Regions from separate parts of the Pseudomonas sp. MT3 genome, predicted to be linked through region 2. Evidence: predicted binding sites of a transcription regulator. Region 2 holds the regulator's gene; the other holds the start of a gene.
What was found. Region 2 encodes sigma-54, which starts transcription at its own class of promoters, with help from an activator protein. Its sites were predicted from a motif close to ANTGGCATNNANNTTGCTNT; they were not measured.
Positions count from the first base shown of each region.

Region 1 (7,528 bases), on a different contig from region 2:
GGTGCGCTGCCTGGAGACCGTCGGCGTCGAGGTGCTGGCGCTGGGCGATGGCCGCCAGGCGCTGGACTACCTGCGGCAGATGGTGGAGGCGGGCGGGCATCCGGGCAGCGAGCTGCTGATGGTGATCTCGGACATCGAGATGCCGGAAATGGATGGCTACACCCTGACCGCGGAAATCCGTCACGACCCGCGCATGCAGGATGTGCATATTCTCCTGCATACTTCGCTGTCCGGGGTGTTCAACCAGGCGATGGTGAAGAAGGTCGGCGCTGACGACTTCCTCGCCAAGTTCCGTCCCGACGACCTGGCCGCCCGCGTGGCGGACCGGATCAAGGCGGTGGACGGCACGGCGGCCTGAGTAGGCCCGTGCGGGTCAATGGGGCGGCGCCGGTGCCGCCCCCCGGTCTTCGGCTATGGTTTTTGAACACCGGTCAGGCAGTTGCCGCCGTGTCGACGGCAACCGTCCATGAGTAAAGAGGCGTATCTGTGACATCCACCAATGCTGATTTCGAGCTGTTCCGGGATTTCCTGGAGAAGACCTGCGGCATCCTTCTGGGCGCCAACAAGCAGTATCTGGTCGCCAGCCGCTTGAACAAGTTGATGGAGCAGCAGGGCATCAAGTCCCTCGGGGAACTGGTGCAGAAGGTCCAGGGCCGCAGCCAGTTGCGCGAGCAGGTGGTGGACGCCATGACCACTAACGAGACCCTGTGGTTTCGCGATACCTATCCCTTCGACGTGCTGAAAAGCCGGGTGCTGCCGGAGATGATCAAGGCCAGCCCCGGCCAGCGCCTGCGCATCTGGTCGGCGGCCTGCTCCTCGGGACAGGAACCCTATTCGCTGTCGATGTCCATCGACGAATTCGAGCGCACCAACCTCGGCCAGCTCAAGGCCGGCGTGCAGATCGTCGCCACCGATCTTTCCGGCTCCATGCTCACTGCCTGCCGCGCCGGCGAGTACGACAGCCTGGCCATCGGCCGCGGCCTGTCGCAGGAGCGCCTGGCCCGCTACTTCGACCAGAAGACGCCGGGGCGCTGGACGGTCAAGCCGGCGATCAGGAGCCGCGTGGAGTTTCGCGCGCTGAACCTGCTGGACAGCTATGCCACGCTGGGCAAGTTCGACATGGTGTTCTGCCGCAATGTGCTGATCTATTTCTCGGCGGAGATGAAGCGCGACATCCTGCTGCGCATCCATGCCACGTTGAAGCCGGGCGGGTACCTGTTCCTCGGTGCGTCGGAAGCGCTCAATGCGTTGCCGGACCATTACCAGATGGTCCAGTGCAGTCCGGGGATCATCTACAAGGCCAAGTGATGGGGGGGCGGGGGCTTGATGGTTTTTCAGGATGAATGACGTTTCAAGCGTTATCCGCCGTCTTGGTCGGTGTTTCTGCGTCGCTCCGCCCCTACGAAAGGCAACCAGAAGCGGCAGCGGTGCAGAAGGGCGGCGCGCTTGCCGCCTTGCTCCCGGCGGCAAGGAAACCGGTTGCCGCTTGCCGCTGTTTGCCGCCCCTTGCCGCTCTCGATATGCACTCAAGCCATTGATATTAAAGGATATGTAAATCTGGCACGCACCTTGCTGAAGTGTTGGCAAGCCCACACCGGCAAACAGGTTCGCGACCATGAGCATCAGCTTCGACAAAGCCCTCGGCATCCACCAGCAAGCGCTGAGCTTCCGCTCCCAGCGCGCTGAAGTCCTGGCCAACAACCTGGCCAACGCCGACACGCCGAACTACAAGGCGCGCGACCTGGATTTCGCCTCGGTGCTGGCGGCCCAGTCCGACAAGCTCAAGAACGGTACCTTCAACGCCACCCGGACCAACGCGCACCACATCGCCGCCGAGGGTTTCGGCATGGGCGACGAGTCGCTGAAGTACCGCAACCCGACCCAGCCGTCGATCGACCAGAACACCGTCGATGAACAGATCGAACAGTCCAACTACGCGGAGAACTCCGTGCAGTTCCAGGCCTCCTTCACCTTCCTCAACAACAAGTTCAAAGGGCTGATGAACGCCCTGCGCGGGGAGTAATCGCCATGTCGCTCGCCAGTGTCTTCAACATCGCCGGTACCGGCATGAGTGCCCAGACCACCCGTCTGAACACCACCGCGTCGAACATCGCCAACGCTGAGACCGTCTCCTCCAGCGTCGACCAGACCTACCGTGCCCGCCACCCGGTGTTTGCCACCCTGTTCCAGCAGGCCTGGGGCGGCGACCAGGGTTCGCTGTTCGGCGAGACCGACCAGGCCGGCACCGGCGTGCAGGTGCTGGGCGTGGTCGAGGACAAGAGCTCGCTGATCCCGCGCTACGAGCCCAACCACCCGGCCGCCGACAAGGATGGCTACGTCTACTACCCCAACGTCAACGTGGTGGAGGAGATGGCCGACATGATCTCCGCCAGCCGCGCGTTCCAGACCAACGCGGAAATGATGAACACCGCCAAGCAGATGATGCAGAAGGTCCTGACCCTGGGTCAGTAAGCGCTGAGGAAGCACGATGAGCATCGACAACAGCAGCATCAATGGCACCGGCTCGGTTCTGGACCAGTACTCGATCCAGAACGACAGCAAGGGCACGACCGGCAAGAACAACCTCGGCAAGGATGAGTTCCTCAAGCTGCTGGTCGCGCAGATGAACAACCAGGACCCGATGTCGCCGCAGGAAAACGGCGAGTTCATCGCCCAGCTGGCGCAGTTCAGTACCGTGGAAGGCATCCAGTCGCTGAACAGCAGCATGGACAGCATCCTCTCCAACTACCAGTCGTCCCAGGCCCTGCAGGCCTCGTCGCTGGTGGGGCGCAAGGTCATCGTGCCGACCGACAAGTCGATGGTCGACACCGCCGAAACCTTCAAGGGCACCTACACCCTGCCGGTTTCCACGGCCAACAGCTGGGTCAACATCTATGACGACAAGGGCACCCTGGTGAACCGCATCGAGATGGGCCAGCAGACCGCCGGCAACGTCAACTTCATGTGGGACGGCAAGGATTCGAGCGGCAATCTCATGCCGCCGGGACGCTACAAGTTCGAGGCGCAGACCAACTACGAAGGCCAGACCTACGGCCTGACCACCTTCCTGCCGGCCAACGTCGACAGCGTGACCCTCGGGCAGAACGGCGGCGAGCTGACGCTGAACCTCGCCGGGCTGGGCAGCATCGGCCTGTCCAAAGTGCAGATCATCGGCCAGTAACGGACCAGACCAGGAGCCATCGAGCTGGCGCTGGGCAAGGCTGAAGTGGACGAGGACGCGGTTTGCAAATGAGCCGTCCGAGCCCGCTTCCAACACCGCCCAGCCGACGCGCAGAGGCTCCTGAACAGATTCGCGTCGGCGATACCGACAAGGAGATTAGAGATGTCTTTCAATATCGGACTCAGCGGCATCAAGGCCGCCTCCAGTGACCTGAACACCACCGGCAACAACATCGCCAACGCCAGCACCGTCGGCTTCAAGCAGTCACGTTCGGAGTTCTCCGATGTCTATGCCGCCTCCGTGCTGGGCTCCGGCAGCAACCCGGTCGGCAGCGGCGTGCTGCTGTCCAACGTCTCGCAGCTGTTCAACCAGGGCACCATCGATTCCACGCAGAACGCGCTGGACATGGCCATCAACGGCAACGGCTTCTTCGTCACCAGCAACAACGGCGCGATCAGCTACACCCGTGCCGGCTACTTCGGTACCGACAAGAACGGCTATGTGGTCGACAACAACGGCTACCGCCTGCAGGGCTACCCGGTGAACGGCCAGGGCCAGTTGCAGAACGGCGTGGTCGGAGACCTGCGCATCGAAACCGGCAACCAGGCGCCGAAGGCCACCAGCCAGATCGCCCAGACCTTCAACCTGAACTCCACCAACACCACGCCGACGGTCACCCCGTTCAACGCCAACGACCCGACCACCTACAACTCCTCGACCTCGGTGAACGTCTACGACAGCCAGGGCAATGCCCATGTGCTGACCCAGTACTTCACCAAGACCGGTCCCAACGACTGGACCATGAACGTGCTGGTTGACGGCCGCAACCCGGGCAATCCGACCGACGATACCGCCGCCATCACCGCTGCGACCAATGCGGCGGGTGCGACGGGGGCCGATGCGGCGAGCGTTCTTGCGGCGGTCAGCGACCCTGCCGCCGGTGCCTCGGCGGCTGCCGTCGCCGCCGCCACCGCAGCGGCCAATGCTCCGGGCGCCACCGCCGCCAGCGTGCTGGCCGCGGTCAACGGCATGGGCAGCAGCCCGTACCAGGTCAACCTGACCTTCAGCGCGGCCGGCCAGTTGCTGACCCAGACGCCGGTGAACAACCTCACGGGCGATGGCTTCACCCCGAACCCAAATGGCGACGGCACCCTGGTGCTGGGGGACTGGATCCCGGCGATCTCCGACGGCAAGACCCCGCCGACCTGGAACGCCAACGGCGCCACCCCGAACACGGGTGGCATCACCCTGGACGTGCGCAAGTCCACCCAGTACGCCACGGCCTTCGCGGTGAACAGCGTCAACCAGGACGGCTACACCACCGGCCAGCTATCGGGCCTGGAAATCGACGACCAGGGCAACATCTTCGCCCGTTACACCAACGGCCAGTCCAAGGTGCAGGGCCAGGTGGTGCTGGCGAACTTCGCCAACGTCCAGGGCCTGAACCCGATCGGCAAGACCTCCTGGGTGCAGTCCTCGGAGTCCGGCGAGCCGGTGATCGGCACCCCGCGTTCGGGCACCCTTGGCGCGTTGCAGTCCGGTGCGCTGGAGGCGTCCAACGTCGACCTGTCCAACGAACTGGTGGACCTGATCGTCGCCCAGCGCAACTACCAGGCCAACGCCAAGACCATCCAGACCGAGGATGCGGTCACCCAGACCATCATCAACCTGCGCTAAGGCCCTGCTCGCTCCTGCAACTGGCCACCTGCGCCGACGTTCAACTGTAGAGTGGACTTCGTCCGCAATGCTTTTCGTAGGAACACAACGTTATCCGCCGCGCTGGGTACCGCTTCGCTCGGCGCCATCCTGCAGAGAGCGGCAAGTCCCCTTGCCGGTGGCGGCAGGGCATCGCCGCCGCCGGCTTCGAAAGGCTCCTTCGGGAGCCTTTTCTTTTTAAAAGCACTTGTAAATCAATCTCTTGGACTCGATATCCAGTTCTGGCACGTCCCTTGCTGAATAGCCTTCAAACGCCCGCGAGCGGCAATCGACGCGGGCCTGGAGGATTCGATGGACAAGATGCTGTACGTGTCGATGAGCGGGGCGAGCCAGAACACCCTGGCCATGCGCGCTCACGCCAACAACCTGGCGAACATTTCCACCAACGGCTTCCGCCGCGACTTCGAGCAGGCGCGTTCGATGCAGGTGTTCGGCGACAGTTTCCCGTCGCGGGTCTACGCCATGAGCGAGCGCCCGGCCACCGACTTCTCCGCCGGCAGCCTGCAGGAAACCGGTCGCGACCTCGATGTCGCCGCCAGGGGCGACGCCTGGATCGCCGTGCAGGCGCCCGACGGCAGTGAAGCCTATGTGCGCACCGGCAGCCTGGAAATCGACGCCCTCGGCCAACTGCGCACCGGCGACGGTTTGCCGGTGATCGGCAATGGCGGGCCGATCGCCGTGCCGCCGCAGGAAAAGATCGACATCGGCGAAGACGGCACCATCAGCATCCGTGGCCTGGGCGACAACCCCAGCGTGGTGGCCGAGGTGGACCGCATCAAGCTGGTCACCCCGGATCCCAGGCAACTGGAGAAGGGCCTCGACGGCCTGGTGCGGGTCAAGCAGCAGCCGGGCCAGCCGGCGCCGCAGGCCGACGCCAACGCCAACGCCACGATCGAGTCGGGCTTCCTCGAAGCGAGCAACGTCAACGCGGTGGAAGAGATGACCTCGATCCTCTCGCTGTCCCGCCAGTTCGAGCTCCACGTAAAGATGATGCGCACTGCCGAAGACGATTCGGCAGCGATGGCGCGGGTTTTGCAATTCAGCTAATCACCTGATCGAGGCGCCATGAATCCGGCGCCCGAGGAGAACGACGATGCTTCCGGCACTGTGGGTCAGCAAGACGGGTCTTTCGGCCCAGGACATGAACCTGACCACCATTTCCAACAACCTGGCGAACGTTTCGACCACGGGCTTCAAGCGCGACCGCGCGGAGTTCCAGGACCTGCTGTACCAGATCAAACGTCAGCCGGGCGCCAATTCCACCCAGGACAGCCAACTGCCGTCGGGCCTGCAACTGGGCACCGGCGTGCGCATCGTCGGCACCCAGAAGAACTTTACCGAAGGCAGCCTGCAGACCACCGACCAGCCGCTGGACATGGCGGTCAACGGCCGCGGCTTCTTCCAGGTCCTGATGCCGGACGGCACCGTCGGCTACACCCGCGACGGCAGCTTCCACCTGGACTCCGACGGCCAGATCGTCACCGCCAACGGCTACGCGCTGGAGCCGGCCGTGGTGGTGCCGAACGAGACCCAGACCTTCACCGTCGGCCAGGACGGCACCGTCTCGGTGACCACCAACGCCAACCCGCAGCCGCAGATCATCGGCAACATCCAGACCGCCGACTTCATCAACCCGGCCGGCCTGCAGGCGATCGGCAACAACCTGTTCCTGGAGACCGGCTCCAGCGGCGCGCCGCAGGTCGGCACGCCGGGGCTGAACGGCCTGGGCACCGTGCAGCAGAACACCCTGGAAAACTCCAACGTCAACGTGGTCGAGGAACTGGTGAACATGATCACCACCCAGCGCGCCTACGAGATGAACTCCAAGGTGATCTCCACCGCCGACCAGATGCTCTCCTTCGTCACCCAGAACTTGTAGTGAATGACGGAGCCCCAGGCTCCCGTGAGTCGTAATCGCTCTCCCCGAGAGGTAGCTGTAAATGAACCGTTCCCACCTTCTTCCGCTGCTGGCCATCGCCGCGCTGGCCGGGTGCGTCAGTCCTCCGCCGAAACCGGACGACCCCTATTACGCCCCCGTGCTGCCGCGTACCCCGGTGCCCGCCGCGCAGAACAACGGTTCGATCTACCAGGCCGGTTTCGACAACAACCTCTATGGCGACCGCAAGGCCTTCCGCGTGGGTGACATCATCACCATCACCCTCAACGAGAAGACCCAGGCCAGCAAGAAAGCCAACTCGGACATCTCCAAGGACAGCAACACCAAGCTCGGCCTGACCTCGATGTTCGGCAGCGGCCTGACCACCAACAACCCCATCGGCGGCGGCGACCTCAGCCTGAGCGCCGAGTACGGCGGCTCCCGCGATGCCAAGGGCGACAGCCAGGCCGGGCAGAGCAACAGCCTGACCGGCTCGGTGACCGTCACCGTGGCCGACGTCATGCCCAACGGCATCCTCGCCGTGCGCGGCGAGAAGTGGATGACCCTGAACACCGGCAACGAGCTGGTGCGCATCGCAGGGCTCATCCGCGCCGACGACATCGCCACCGACAACACCGTGCCGTCCACTCGCGTGGCCGATGCGCGCATCACCTACTCGGGCACCGGTGCGTTCGCCGATGCGAGCCAGCCGGGCTGGTTCGATCGCTTCTTCCTCAGCCCGCTGTTCCCGTTCT
Region 1 covers NZ_JBTVPY010000004.1:40,556-48,083, forward strand. The annotation lists gene ACYCAX_RS05325 (chemotaxis protein CheV) at 1-358, shown strand, start outside; gene cheR (protein-glutamate O-methyltransferase CheR) at 487-1,308, shown strand; gene flgB (flagellar basal body rod protein FlgB) at 1,616-2,023, shown strand; gene flgC (flagellar basal body rod protein FlgC) at 2,029-2,472, shown strand; gene flgD (flagellar hook assembly protein FlgD) at 2,489-3,181, shown strand; gene ACYCAX_RS05350 (flagellar hook protein FlgE) at 3,344-4,858, shown strand; gene ACYCAX_RS05355 (flagellar basal body rod protein FlgF) at 5,189-5,944, shown strand; gene flgG (flagellar basal-body rod protein FlgG) at 5,991-6,776, shown strand; gene flgH (flagellar basal body L-ring protein FlgH) at 6,838-7,528, shown strand, end outside.
Region 1: a site for sigma-54 is predicted at 5,118-5,137, ahead of ACYCAX_RS05355 (flagellar basal body rod protein FlgF). Genes of this name have one in related genera too.

Region 2 (7,528 bases):
CATGAGCCAGAATCACGATTTCATCCACTCCGCGCAACGCACCATTAGTCTTGAGCGCGACGCCGTGGACTCACTGCTGGCGCGCATCGGCGCGAACTTCACCCAGGCCTGCGAGCTGCTGCTGGCCTGTACCGGTCGCGTAGTGGTGGTCGGCATGGGCAAGTCCGGGCACGTCGGCAACAAGATTGCCGCCACCCTGGCCAGTACCGGTACGCCCGCGTTCTTCGTGCACCCGGCCGAAGCCAGCCACGGCGACATGGGCATGATCACCCGTGACGACGTAGTCATCGCCCTGTCCAACTCCGGCTCGACCGCTGAAATCGTCACGCTGCTGCCCCTGATCAAGCGTCTGGGCATCACTCTGATCAGCATGACCGGCAATCCCGAGTCGCCGCTGGCCAAGGCCGCGATCGTCAACCTGGACGCCAGCGTCGAACAGGAAGCCTGCCCGCTGAACCTCGCCCCCACCTCCTCGACCACCGTCTCGCTGGTGCTCGGCGACGCCCTGGCCATCGCCCTGCTGGAAGCCCGCGGCTTCACCGCCGAGGACTTCGCCTTCTCGCATCCGGGTGGCGCGCTGGGCCGCCGCCTGCTGCTCAAGGTCGAGAACGTGATGCACGTCGGCGAGGAACTGCCCCAGGTACTGCTGGGCACCTCGCTCAGCGGCGCACTGCTGGAAATGACCCGCAAGGGCCTGGGCATGACCATCGTCCTGAACGAGGACGGCGCACTGGCCGGTCTCTTCACCGACGGCGACCTGCGCCGCACCCTGGATAAAGGCCTGGACGTGCGCCAGGTGACCATCGACCAGGTGATGACCGTGCACGGCAAGACCGCCCGCCCGGACATGCTCGCCGCCGAAGCCCTGAAAATCATGGACGACCACAAGATCAGCGTCCTCGTCGTCGTCGATGACACGGACCATCCGGTGGGTGTCCTGCATATCCACGACCTGACCCGCGCGGGAGTGATCTGAATGAGCGCCGACCTGCTGCAGCGCGCCAAGGCTATTCGCCTGGCGGTCTTCGACGTCGATGGCGTGCTGACCGACGGCAAGCTCTACTTCCTGCCCGACGGCAGCGAGTTCAAGACCTTCAACACCCTGGACGGCCACGGCATCAAGATGCTCATCGCCTCGGGCGTACGCACCGCGATCATCACCGGCCGGCAAAGCCCGGTGGTCGAACGTCGTGCACAGAACCTGGGGATCCATCACCTGTACCAGGGCCGCGAAGACAAGCTGGTCGCCCTCGATCATCTGCTGGCCGAACTCGGTCTAGGCTATGAGGAGGTTGCCTACCTGGGCGATGACCTGCCTGACCTGCCGGCTATTCGCCGCGCCGGCCTGGGCATGGCGGTGGCCAGCGCCGACCCGTTCGTTCGCCAGCATGCCGACGGCGTCACCCAGGCGCGCGGCGGCGAAGGTGCGGCACGCGAGTTCTGCGAGCTGATCCTGCGCGCCCAGGGCAATCTCGAAGCCGCGCAAAGCGCGTACCTCTAGAGCCGAATATGCCCAAGACACTCCGCCAGAAGCTGCTGCTCGTCCTGATCGCCGTCTTGCTGATTGCGCTCGGCTACTACTGGAACGTCCGCCTGGACTTCAACGAGCGCCAGTTCAAGTCGCAGACCAATGACGCCATCGATTTCTACGCGGTCAACGCCCACAGCGTGCAGTACCGCGTCGACGGTACGCTCGCCTACGAGATGACCGCAGACAAACTGGAGCACCTGAAAGCGACCGACGTGACCCTGGTCACCACGCCCGACCTGTATTTCTACCGCGAACAGGAACCCGAGCCGTGGCATGTCCAGAGCGTTCGCGCCGAGGTGGGCCCCGAGGGCAAGCAGGTCGAACTGATCGACGACGTGCGCGTGGCGCGCACCGATGCGCAACAGCGCACTTTGCTGCTCAACACGACCCGCATGACGGTGTTCCCGGACAAGGACTATGCGCAGACTGACCAGCCGGTGAAGATCACCGAACCCAACGGTGTCACCACGGCCAATGGAATGAAAGCGTATCTGAAAGACAGCCGGATGATCCTGCTGTCCAACGTAAGAGGTCAGCATGAGGCTCGTTAACACCCTCCCCCTTCTCCTCAGCCTCGCCGCCGCCATCGGCAGCTCCGCCGCCTGGGCCCTTCCCACCGACCGGGAACAGCCTATCCGCGTCCAGGCCGACAGCGCCGAACTGGATGACAAGCAAGGCGTTGCCGTCTATCGCGGCGACGTGGTGGTGACCCAGGGCAGCATGAAGCTGACCGGCAACACCGTCACGCTCAAGCAGAACAAGAACGGCGACATCGAGGTCGTCACCTCGGTGGGCAAGCCCGCCTACTTCGAACAGAAGCCCGCGCCGGACAAGGAAATCACCAAGGCCTACGGCCTGACGATCCAGTACTTCGTCACCCAGAACCGTGTCGTGCTGATCGACCAGGCCAAGGTGATCCAGGAAGGCAACACTTTCGAAGGCGAAAAGATCGTCTATGACACCCAGCGCCAGATCGTCAACGCAGGCCGCGCCACCGGTACCCAGGTGACCACGCCGCGCCCGCGTATCGACATGGTCATCCAGCCCAAGAAAAAGCAGGATCAAGCGCAGTAATGGCCACGCTCACCGCCCAGCACCTCGCCAAGAGCTACAAAAGCCGGCAAGTGGTCCGCGACGTCAGCATGAGTATCGACAGCGGACAGATCGTCGGCCTGCTCGGCCCCAACGGAGCGGGCAAGACTACCTGCTTCTACATGATCGTCGGCCTGGTCCGCGCCGACCAGGGCGTGGTACGCATCGACGACCAGGACGTCACCCACCTGCCCATGCATGGCCGCGCCCGTGCCGGCATCGGCTACCTGCCGCAGGAAGCCTCGATCTTCCGCAAGCTGTCGGTGGCCAACAATATCAGCGCGATCCTCGAAACACGCAGCGACCTGGATCGCGCCGGTCGCCAGGAAGCACTGGAAAGCCTGCTCGAGGAGTTCCACATCCACCACATCCGCGACAACCTCGGCATGAGCCTGTCCGGCGGCGAGCGGCGCCGCGTGGAAATCGCCCGCGCCCTGGCCAGCGCACCGAAGTTCATCCTGCTGGACGAACCCTTCGCCGGCGTCGACCCGATCTCCGTGGGCGACATCAAGCAGATCATCCATCACCTCAAGGCCAAGGGCATCGGTGTGCTGATCACCGATCACAACGTCCGCGAGACGCTGGATATCTGCGAAACCGCCTACATCGTCAACGACGGCCAACTGATCGCCGAGGGCAGCTCCGAGACCATCCTCGCCAACGACCTGGTGAAGGAAGTCTATCTGGGCCACGAGTTCCGTCTCTGACCCGGAAGCCGCCCTTCCGGCGGCGCCTCGCCCCGTTCCACGACGGCCCGGACCTGTGTCCGGCGCCGTGCATTCTGCCGTCTCGAGCCTGCCCGATACTCAGGTTGTAACGAAAGGTCGACAGACCCTAGGCAAAGCGTCCAGACTCAGGCATATAATTTGCTTCCTCGCGGCGCCCAGGCGTCCGTAGTCGTGGATATGGCGCTTGCTGCGCCAGCGAACAAGGTGCCTAGTTCCAGCCATGAAACCATCGCTCGTCCTCAAGATGGGCCAGCAGCTGACGATGACTCCGCAGCTGCAACAGGCCATCCGACTGCTCCAGCTCTCCACGCTGGACCTGCAACAGGAAATCCAGGAAGCCCTGGAGTCCAACCCGATGCTGGAACGTCAGGAAGACGGCGACGACTACGACAACAGCGACCCAATGGCCGACGGCGACGACTCCGCCGCCCAGGGCGCCAGCAGCAACTCGCAGGACAGCTTCCAGGAAAACACTACCCCCAGCGTCGACAGCCTCGACGAGGACCAGTGGGCCGAGCGCATCCCTAACGAGCTGCCGGTCGATACCGCCTGGGAAGACATCTACCAGACCAGCGCCAGCAGCCTGCCCAGCAGCGACGATGACGAGTGGGACTTCACCGCCCGCACCTCCGCTGGCGAAAGCCTGCAGAGCCACCTGCTCTGGCAGGTCAACCTGGCGCCGATGTCCGACACCGACCGCCTGATCGCCCTGAGTATCATCGACGGCATCAACGACGACGGTTATCTCGAAGAGTCCCTCGACGACATCCTCGCCTCCATCGACCCGGAACTGGGCGTGGAGATGGACGAGGTGGAAGTCGTCCTGCGCCGCGTGCAGCAACTCGAACCCGCCGGCGTCGGCGCACGCAACCTGCGCGAATGCCTGTTGCTGCAACTGCGCCAGTTGCCGGCCAAGACCTACCTGCTGACCGAGGCCCTGAAGCTGGTCTCCGATCATCTCGACCTGCTCGGCAGCCGCGACTACAGCCAACTGATGCGGCGCATGAAGCTCAAGGAAGACGAGTTGCGCGAGACCATCGAGCTGATCCAGTCGCTGCACCCGCGTCCCGGCTCGCAGATCGAGTCCGGCGAAGCCGAATACGTGGTGCCGGATGTCATCGTCCGGAAACACAACGACCGCTGGCTGGTAGAGCTGAACCAGGAAGCCGTGCCGCGCCTGCGGGTCAACTCGCAGTACGCCGGCCTGGTGCGCCGGGCGGATTCCAGCGCCGACAACACCTTCATGCGCAACCAGTTGCAGGAAGCGCGCTGGTTCATCAAGAGCCTGCAGAGCCGCAACGAGACGCTGATGAAGGTGGCGACCCAGATCGTCGAACACCAGCGCGGTTTCCTCGAATACGGCGAGGAGGCGATGAAGCCCCTGGTCCTGCACGACATCGCCGAAGCCGTGGGCATGCACGAGTCGACCATCTCGCGCGTCACCACGCAGAAATTCATGCATACCCCGCGTGGCATCTTCGAGCTGAAGTACTTCTTCTCCAGCCACGTCAGCACCGCCGAGGGCGGCGAATGCTCGTCCACCGCGATCCGCGCCATCATCAAGAAACTGGTCGCGGCGGAAAGTCCGAAAAAGCCATTGAGTGACAGCAAGATCGCTGGTTTACTGGAAGCACAGGGCATTCAAGTGGCACGTCGCACCGTCGCCAAGTACCGGGAGTCCTTGGGGATTGCTCCCTCCAGCGAACGCAAGCGACTGGTATGACGTTGATCCACGCCAAAGTGTTCCGGCGGCAGGCCACCTAACCTGCCACTTATACACGGGCAATAAGGAGAAAGCGGTATGCAAGTCAACATCAGTGGACATCAACTGGATGTGACCGACGCCCTGCGCGACTATGTCGTCGAAAAACTCGGACGACTGGAGCGCCACTTCGACAAGATCACCAATGTTCAGGTCATCATGGAGGTCGAGAAACTGAAGCAGAAAATCGAAGCCACCCTGCATATCGCAGGGGGTGAGGTGGTGGCCTGTGCCGAACATGAAGACATGTACGCAGCCATCGACCTGCTCACCGACAAGCTCGACCGCCAACTGATCAAGCACAAGGAAAAATACCTCGAACGCCAGCAGGGTGTTGGCGTCCGTTAACCCTTCCCTATGATTCGACTCGAGCAAATCCTGACCCCCGGCCGTTCCCTGGTGAACGTGCCGGGCGGCAGTAAAAAACGCGTCCTTGAACAAATCGCAAACCTGGTAGCTCGCGAGCTACCAGGTTTCGATGCGCAAGACATCTTCGAAAACCTGGTGGCTCGGGAACGCCTGGGCTCCACCGGATTCGGCAATGGCATCGCCATTCCGCACTGCCGCCTCCCCGGCTGCCAGTCCCCCATCAGCGCGATCCTGCACCTGGACGCCCCGGTCGACTTCGACGCCCTCGACGGCGCGCCGGTCGATCTGCTGTTCGTCCTGCTGGTGCCGGAAGCCGCCACCGAAGAGCATCTGGAGCTGCTTCGGCAGATTGCTTCCATGCTCGACCGTTCCGACGTCCGTGACCGCCTGCGCCACGCCGCCAACGGCGAAGAGCTGTACCGGATCGTCGTGGACTTCCAGAACGGCCACTGATCATGCGCCTGATCATCATCAGCGGACGGTCCGGCTCGGGCAAGAGCACCGCACTCAACGTGCTCGAGGACAACGGTTTCTACTGCATCGACAACCTGCCCGCCAGCCTCCTCCCGGACCTGGCGCAACGTGCGTTGCTGCACACCGAACTGCTGCACCCGCAGGTCGCCGTCTCCATCGACGCGCGCAACCTGCCCAGCCAGCTGCAGCGCTTCCCCGAGTTGCTGCAGGAAGCCCGCGACAAGCACATCCAGTGCGACGTGCTGTACCTCGATGCCGATGACGAGACGCTGCTCAAGCGCTTCTCCGAGACGCGCCGGCGCCACCCGCTGACCAGCGACAGTCGCTCGCTGGCCGAAGCCATCGCAGACGAGGCGTACCTGCTGGCGCCGATCGCCGACCTGGCCGATCTCAAGCTCAACACCACGAACCTGAACCTCTATCAGCTGCGCGACGTGCTCAAGCTGCGCCTCTTGAACAAACCCGAACTGGGTACCGCCTTCCTCGTCGAGTCCTTCGGCTTCAAGCGCGGCATGCCGGTGGACGCCGACCTGGTGTTCGACGTGCGCTGCCTGCCCAATCCGTACTGGAAGCCCGAGCTGCGCGAACACACCGGGCTCGACGCGGATGTCCAGGAGTACCTGGCCGCGCAACCCGACGTCGAGGAGATGTACCAGGATATCCTCGGCTACCTGAACAAGTGGCTGCCGCGCTTCGCCGCGAGCAACCGGGCCTATGTCACCATCGCCATCGGCTGTACCGGTGGCCAGCATCGCTCGACCTACCTGGCCGAACGCATCGGCAAGGCCCTCAAGGAAAGCCTCACCAACGTGCAGATTCGCCACCGCGACCTGAGCTAGTAGCAACACACAACAAAGGACAGCCCCTCGCGATGCCCGCCCTCGAAATCACCATCATCAACAAGCTTGGTCTGCACGCCCGTGCAGCAGCCAAATTCGTCGGCGTGGCGGGACGCTACCCCTGCCAGATTCGCGTAGGACGCAACCCGGAAAGCACCGTCGACGGCAAGAGCATCATGGCCGTGATGATGCTGGCTGCCGGCAAAGGCACCAACCTGCATATCGCCGCCGAAGGCGACCAGGAAAACGAGGCGCTGAACGCACTGACCGAGCTGATCAACAACTACTTCGACGAAGGCGAATGAGCGCCCGAAGTGGCCTTGCCCGAATGAAAAGGCCCGCCAGATGGCGGGCTTTTTCATGGCTGGCGAATCAGTTGCCGGCGACGGTCATACGCTCCACCAGCACGGAGCCGGTGTGCAGATTGCCGCGGAACTCCATGTCATTGCCAATGGCCACGATGTTGCGGAACAGATCGCGCAGGTTGGCGGCGATGGTGACTTCCTGCACCGGGAACTGGATTTCACCGTTCTCCACCCAGTAGCCGCCGGCGCCACGGGAATAGTCGCCAGTCACCAGGTTCACCCCCTGCCCCATCAGCTCGGTCACCAGCAGCCCCCGGCCCATACGACGGATCAATGCGGCCTGGTCCTCGTCACCGTGGCTGACGAACAGGTTATGCACACCGCCCGCATTCGCGGTGCTCGGCATGCCCAGCTTGCGGCCGGAATAG
Region 2 covers NZ_JBTVPY010000007.1:73,870-81,397, reverse strand. The annotation lists gene ACYCAX_RS09265 (KpsF/GutQ family sugar-phosphate isomerase) at 2-976, shown strand; gene ACYCAX_RS09260 (KdsC family phosphatase) at 977-1,501, shown strand; gene lptC (LPS export ABC transporter periplasmic protein LptC) at 1,510-2,082, shown strand; gene lptA (lipopolysaccharide transport periplasmic protein LptA) at 2,069-2,605, shown strand; gene lptB (LPS export ABC transporter ATP-binding protein) at 2,605-3,330, shown strand; gene ACYCAX_RS09240 (RNA polymerase factor sigma-54) at 3,572-5,074, shown strand; gene hpf (ribosome hibernation-promoting factor, HPF/YfiA family) at 5,153-5,461, shown strand; gene ptsN (PTS IIA-like nitrogen regulatory protein PtsN) at 5,471-5,935, shown strand; gene rapZ (RNase adapter RapZ) at 5,938-6,795, shown strand; gene ACYCAX_RS09220 (HPr family phosphocarrier protein) at 6,828-7,100, shown strand; gene pmbA (metalloprotease PmbA) at 7,168-7,528, opposite strand, start outside.